DNA from 2 places in the Micromonospora sp. NPDC092111 genome. Region 1 is predicted to be linked to the other one. Evidence: riboswitches for the same ligand, from Rfam matches in the RefSeq annotation. Region 1 holds a riboswitch; the other holds the start of a gene.

What was found. A riboswitch is a leader RNA that binds a small molecule or an ion and turns the genes downstream of it on or off. The one in region 1 is predicted to bind cobalamin.
Region 2: it holds a riboswitch for cobalamin, as region 1 does, so the genes downstream of both, cobN (cobaltochelatase subunit CobN) here and ACIQG9_RS11495 (ribonucleoside-diphosphate reductase subunit alpha) in region 1, are expected to answer to the same signal.

What each region holds. Positions count from the first base shown of each region.
Region 1 is NZ_JBIVRQ010000004.1:191,416-194,820, forward strand. Features, by position in the region: gene ACIQG9_RS11490 (Rieske 2Fe-2S domain-containing protein) at 1-796, opposite strand, end outside; cobalamin riboswitch at 1,289-1,437, shown strand; gene ACIQG9_RS11495 (ribonucleoside-diphosphate reductase subunit alpha) at 1,630-3,405, shown strand, end outside.
Region 2 is NZ_JBIVRQ010000001.1:171,631-175,035, reverse strand. Features, by position in the region: gene ACIQG9_RS00755 (hypothetical protein) at 1-28, shown strand, start outside; cobalamin riboswitch at 658-788, shown strand; gene cobN (cobaltochelatase subunit CobN) at 1,194-3,405, shown strand, end outside.

The DNA of each region.
Region 1 (3,405 bases):
GGTCGGTACCGGACGGCCCGTGCATGACCTCGCCGCCGTTGAGCCGGAACGCGGAGCCGTGCCAGGGACAGACCACGCACGCGTGCCCGTCGATCTCCTGCACCTCGCCCTCGCCGAGCGGGCCGCTCTGGTGCGGGCAGCGCTCCAGCATCACGGTGACCTCGTCGCCGTGCCGGTAGAGGATCACCGAGACGTCGTCCACCTCGCGGGTGATCAGCTTCCGCTGCGGGAGTTCGGCCAGGTCGGCCACCGGCTGCCACTGGTCACCCATCCGGTGCAGCTCGGAGACGCTCTGGCTGGCCTGTGCCCCCTGCTTGTACGCCAGGTGCCCACCGAGGTACGCCCCCGCGCTCGCCGCGCTCAACCCGAGGTACGCCAGTGCTCTACCGGTGCCGTGCCGGCCGCGCAGCCGGGCGGCGAGGGAGCCGGCGTACAGGGTCAGGCCGATGGTGTTGGCGGCGGCGTGGACCAGCCCGACCCGGCGCTGGTCACGGGAGAGCTCGGCCCAGTCGTTGAGCCCGGCGACGGCGGCCGGCACCGCGCTGACGGTACCGAGCGCGACCAGGGTGGTGGCCGCGCGCCGTTGACCGGGGAGCAGGTCGACCACCGCCGCGCTGAGCCAGGCACCCACCGGCACCTGCACCATCGCCGGGTGCAGCGGGTGGCCCAGGAAGACGCCGTGCAGCAGGTCACGGACCCGCTGGGGGCGCAGCGTCGCCTGCACGGCGCGTTGCAACCGGTCGCTCACCCGGTCCAGCGCGGTGGTCTGTTCCAGTTTCGTCATCAGCGCTCGCACGTTCCCCGACTTCCCGGCATGAGCGGCGGCAAACCGGGCGGCGGGGACGAATCCGTCGCGCCGCCGACCATCCCGGTGACCGGACGGCAACGGACGGCAACGGACGGCAACGGATGGCAACGGCTGGCACGGGAGGGCATCCATCGGGACCAGCGGGGCGTCCGTGTTCCTCGGGTTGGCCGCCGCCGTGCCGGTGACCTCCACGATCGGGCTCGGCTCGTGACCCAGCCAGGTCCGGACCAGCCCTTGCCCGCAAGACGCCGGGGTGGCCGGAAGGAAACCGCGCGCTGGTCGGCCGGGCGGTGGCCTGACGACGCCCAGCGACGGGTACGACCCGGCCGACTCCTGCCCGCAGGACGCGCCCGGCGGAGGTGACACGCCCACAGCATGTGGTGTGTTGGCTTTTTGCGACCCACTACATCTAGGATCACTGGCACTGCTGGTGCGACACGTGTGTCCGCCAGGCTCCGGCGTCCGCCAGGCGTCGGGCCGAACAGGGAACCCGGTGCGAGTCCGGGACTGCCCCGCAGCGGTGAGCGGGAACGACCGCCGTCATTCGAGCACTGGGCCCGACGGGGCCCGGGAAGCGACGGCCAGTAGGCCAAGCGCGGAGACGCGCCTGCCCGTGAGTCCGAAGACCTGCCAGCAGGGCGCGCCCGACCGGGTGCGCGTACCACCTCGGGGTCCCGTGGGAGGGCCGTCGAGCCGTACGGAGCACCGCCGGCACACCGACCGGCGGGGATCCGGCGTGCCGTCGTGCCCTCCTGCGGTCCCACACCGACGACCCAGGAGAGCACGTGACGGCGTCATCCACCCTCGCCCCCGTCGGGGCGCTGCGGGACCTGCTGCACCGGCACCACCACGACCTGCCCGACACCGACCCGGGGCGGATCCTCGCCCTGGTCGAGTCGGGGCGGACCGCCGACGCCGACCCCGGCGAGCTGACCGAGCTGGCCATCGCGGCGGCGGCCGGGCTGACCGCCGAGGAGCCGGCGTACGCGACGCTCGCCGCGCGCCTGCTCGCCGGGCGGATCGCCGACGAGACCACCGGCCAGGGCATCACCACGTTCGGCGACAGCGTCGCGGCAGCGTACGCGGAAGGGTTGCTGGACCCGGGCTTCGCCGGCTTCGTCGCGGCGCACACCGCCACCCTCGAAGCCCTGGTCGACCATGCCCACGACGACGCGTTCGAGTACTTCGGCCTGCGCACGTTGCACGACCGCTATCTGCTGCGCCACCCGCACACCCGGGCGGTGCTGGAACGGCCGCAGCACTTCTGGCTGCGGGTGGCGGCCGGCCTGTCGGACACCGTCGCGGAGGTTGGCGAGCTGTACCGGGCGATGGCCCGGCTGGCCTACCTGCCCAGCTCGCCGACCCTGTTCAACGCCGGGGCGCGGCACCAGCAGCTCTCCTCCTGTTTCCTGGTCGACTCGCCCCGGGACGAGCTGGACTCGATCTACGAGCGTTACGCGCAGGTGGCGAAGCTGTCCAAGTTCGCCGGCGGGATCGGCATCTCGTTCTCCCGGGTGCGCTCGCGGGGGTCGCTGATCCGGGGCACCAACGGCCGTTCCAACGGGATCGTGCCGTGGCTGCGCACCCTGGACGCCAGCGTGGCGGCGGTCAACCAGGGCGGCCGGCGCAAGGGCGCGGCCTGCGTCTACCTGGACACCTGGCACGCCGACATCGAGGAGTTCCTGGAGCTGCGGGACAACACCGGCGACGAGGCCCGGCGTACGCACAACCTGAACCTGGCCAACTGGGTGCCGGACGAGTTCATGCGCCGGGTCGAGGCGGACGCCGACTGGTCGCTGTTCGACCCGAAGGAGGTGCCGGAGCTGGTCGACCTGTGGGGCGACGAGTTCGACGCCGCGTACCGGGCGGCGGAGGCGGCCGGCCGGGCCGTCCGGACCCTGCCGGCCCGCACGTTGTACGGCCGGATGATGCGCACCCTGGCGCAGACCGGCAACGGCTGGCTGACGTTCGCCGACGCGGCGAACCGCACCTGTAACCAGGTCGGCAACGGCGGCGGGGTGGTGCACCACTCCAACCTGTGCACCGAGATCCTGGAGGTGACCAGCGACGACGAGACGGCGGTCTGCACCCTCGGCTCGATCAACCTGGCCGCCCACCTGATCCCGACGCCGACCGGCGCCCGCACCGACCCCGCCGCGCCCCACCCAGTCGCCGGAACCGGCGTCGACCCGGCGGGCCTGACCCCCGGAACCGGCCCCGACCAGGCGGAATCCGCCGCCGGAACCGGCTTCGACCGGGCGCAACCGGCCGCTTCGACCGGTGTCGACCGGCCGGGCCTGGCCGTGGACTTCGTCGGGCTGGCCGCGACGGTCCGGCTGGCGGTGGGGGCACTGGACCGGGCGATCGACCGGAACTGGTTCCCCACCGAACAGGCGCGCACCGCGCACCGGCGCTGGCGTCCGCTGGGGCTGGGCGTGATGGGGCTGGCCGACGTGCTCGCCTCGCTGCGACTGCCGTTCGACTCGCCGGAGGCGCTGGCGCTGTCCACCCGGATCGCCGAGGAGATCGCCCTCGCCGCGTACGACGCCTCCGCCGACCTGGCGGCGGCAGGTGGGCCGCACCCGGCGTACCCGCTG
Region 2 (3,405 bases), on a different contig from region 1:
GGCCCACCCGGAGCGTCGGATCCGCTGACTTTCCGTTCTCACCGGTCTGCTGGCCCCGTCGGTCGCCGCTCCCGTCCGCCCCGTCGACGGCGGCCCTACGCTGCGTCTGGCCCTGCCGGGCGATGGCCCGTTCCCGGTCGGGCGACCTCGACGGCCGGGGTGTGCCGGTGGGAAGGCCGCGCGGCTGTGGCCTGAGAGGGTGTGGGTGCGGCCGGTGTGTTCTCCCTGCCTCGCGCACCGGAGAACCCGCCCGTCCAGTGATCACCGCCACGTCGGGCCGACCGGTGTCCGCTGGGGCGGGCGGCGGGCGGCCCGCCGTCCACCCGGCTGGGTGGGCCGGGTGCGGGGAGCGTACGGAGTCTGCGGAATGGTCGGGGAACGGGTCGGGAACCCGTCCGGCCGGATCGCTCTGGCCGCCTCGGTGTCGCCTTGGTGTCGCCCTGGCACCGGCCCTGGGCTGCCCCGTGCCGGCGAGGGTCCCGCCGGCCGCAATGGCGACCGTGCCTTCCCCGCGTCGGTGACACATCGTCGCTGGTGAATGGTGGAAAGGGTGAACGATCGCCGTGCGTCGATTGGCTGTCTGCTCCGGGGTGGCCGGGCGATGGCCGTTGACCTCGGGGCGACGGGTGTGGCAGCATTCGCGGCCTGACGGCAGTGAAGGAAGCCGGTGTGATTCCGGCGCGGTCCCGCCACTGTCACCGGGGAGCGATCCCCCCTCGTGAGTCACGGCCGTGTGTCTGCGGTTGGAAGGCCGGGGGTGAGCGTCGATCCGGGAAGCCAGGATACTTCGGCCGTCGGAGAGCCCCAGGGCGTGGACACCCGAGGAGGACCCGATGACGCGCAGCGTCCCCATTGTCGACGACGACCGTCGTCTCCCGCTCCGGCGTGCCGCCGGGGCCGCGATCGGCCGCACCGCCGCTCCGGCGCTCAGTCGTGCCGCCGCCCCGGACTTCAGTCGTGCCGCCGTCTTGGGGTTCAGCGGCACCGCCGCCCCGGGGTTCAGCGGTACGGCCGCGTCGGCCGGTGGCCGCTGCGCCGGTCGCCCCACCGCGCACCGCTGACGACCGCGCCGACCCTCCGCGTCGGTCGACGCGGATGAGCCGGTACTCCTGCCGCCACCGCTGACCGGTGCCCACCCTCGCCTCACCCGACCACCCTCGCGGCGGCTCGGGTGTCACTCTCCGGAGCTGTCCGTGCGCATCCTGTTGTTGTCCACCGCCGACACCGACCTGCTCGCCGCCCGCGCCAGTGCCGCCGGCTACCGACTGGCCAACCCCGCCCGGGTCGGCGTGGACGCCGTGCCGGCGCTGCTCGACGGCGTCGACCTTGCCGTCGTACGCCTGCTCGGTGGCCGGCAGGCGTGGCCGGACGGCTTGGCGGCGGTGCTCGACTCCGGGGTGCCGACGGTCGTCCTCGGCGGCGAGTCGGTGCCCGACGCGGAGCTGACGGCGGCCTCCACGGTGGCCGCCGGAGTGGCCACCGAGGCGCTGTCCTACCTGGTCGAAGGCGGTCCGCGAAACCTGGCCCAGCTAGCCCGGTTCCTCTCCGACACGGTGCTGCTCACCGGCGAGGGCTTCGACCCGCCCGAGCCCACCCCGGCGTACGGGATCCTCGGCGACCCGCCGGTGGCCGGCGTGGGGGACGACGGGGGGCGGCCGACGGTCGGGATCGTCTTCTACCGGGCGCACGCGCTGGTCGGGAACACCGGCTTCGTCGAGACCCTGGCCGGCGCGGTCGGCGCGGCCGGTGGACACCCGCTGCCGATCTTCTGCGGCTCGCTGCGCGGCCTGGCCCCCGGCGACGGGCTGCTCGACCTGTTCGCCCGCTGCGACGCCCTCGTCGTCACCGTCCTCGCGGCCGGCGGGACGGTCGCCGCCGACGCCTCCGGCGGGGGCGACGAGGACGCCTGGGATGTCGGCGCGCTCGCCGCCCTGGACGTGCCGGTGATCCAGGCGCTCTGCCTGACCAGCACCCGGGACCAGTGGGCCGGCAGCGACGCCGGGCTCTCCCCGCTGGACGCGGCGATGCAGGTCGCCATCCCCGAGTTCGACGGCCGGATCGTCACCGTGCCGTTCTCCTTCAAGCGGATCGACGCCGACGGCCTGTCGGTCTACGTCGCCGACCCGGAACGGGCCGCCCGGGTGGCCGGCATCGCCGTCCGGCAGGCCCGGCTGCGGCACCTGGACAACGCCGACAAGCGGCTGGCGATCGTGCTCAGCTCGTACCCGACGAAACACTCCCGGGTTGGCAACGCCGTCGGGCTGGACACCCCGGCCTCGGCGGTCCGGCTGCTCGCCGCCCTCGCCGACGCCGGCTACCACCTCGGCGACGCGCCGCCGCCCACCGACGGGGACGCGCTGATCCACGCCCTGATCGCCGCCGGCGGGCACGACGTCGAGTGGCTCACCCCGGAACAACTCGCCGCCGCCGAGGCGCGGGTGCCCGGGGCGACCTACCGGCGCTGGTTCGACGCCGTGCCGGCCGGGCTGCGGGACCGGATCCGCGAGCACTGGGGTGACCCGCCCGGCCGGCTCTACACCGACGACGGCGACCTCGTCCTGGCCGGGCTGCGGCTCGGCAACGTGACGCTGCTGATCCAGCCGCCGCGCGGCTTCGGCGAGAACCCGATCGCCATCTACCACGATCCCGACCTGCCGCCGAGCCACCACTACCTGGCCGCGTACCGGTGGCTGGCGGCGTCGGTCGCCGACGGCGGCTTCGGCGCCGACGCGGTGGTGCACCTGGGCAAGCACGGCACCCTGGAGTGGCTGCCCGGCAAGGGGCTCGGCCTCGCCGCCGACTGCGCCCCCGACGCCGTCCTCGGCGACCTGCCGCTGGTCTACCCGTTCATCGTCAACGACCCCGGTGAGGGCACCCAGGCCAAACGCCGGGCACACGCCGTGGTCGTCGACCACCTGGTGCCGCCGATGGCCCGCGCCGAGACCTATGGCGACCTGGCGAGACTGGAACAGCTCCTCGACGAGTACGCCACCGTGCAGGCCCTCGACCCGACCAAGGTGCCCACCGTCCGGAACCAGATCTGGGACCTGGTGCGCGCCGCCGAACTGCACCACGACCTGCACACCGAGGCGATGCCGGCCGCCGACGACTTCGACGACTTCGTGCTGCACCTCGACGGCTACCTCTGCGAGGTCAAGGACGTGCAGATCCGGGACGGGCTGCACGTCCTCGCCGAGGCGCCCACCGGTGAGGCCCGGGTCAACCTCGTGCTCGCCGTGCTGCGCGCCCCGCAGGTCTGGGGCAACGCCCGCGCCCTGCCCGGCCTGCGCCAGGCGATCGCCGCCAGCGTCGGCCTGGACGAGCAGGAACTGCTGGCCGCGCCGGGGCGACGCCTCGCCGTCCCGGCCGCCCTCACCGACCTGGTGGACGGCCCCGCCGCCACCG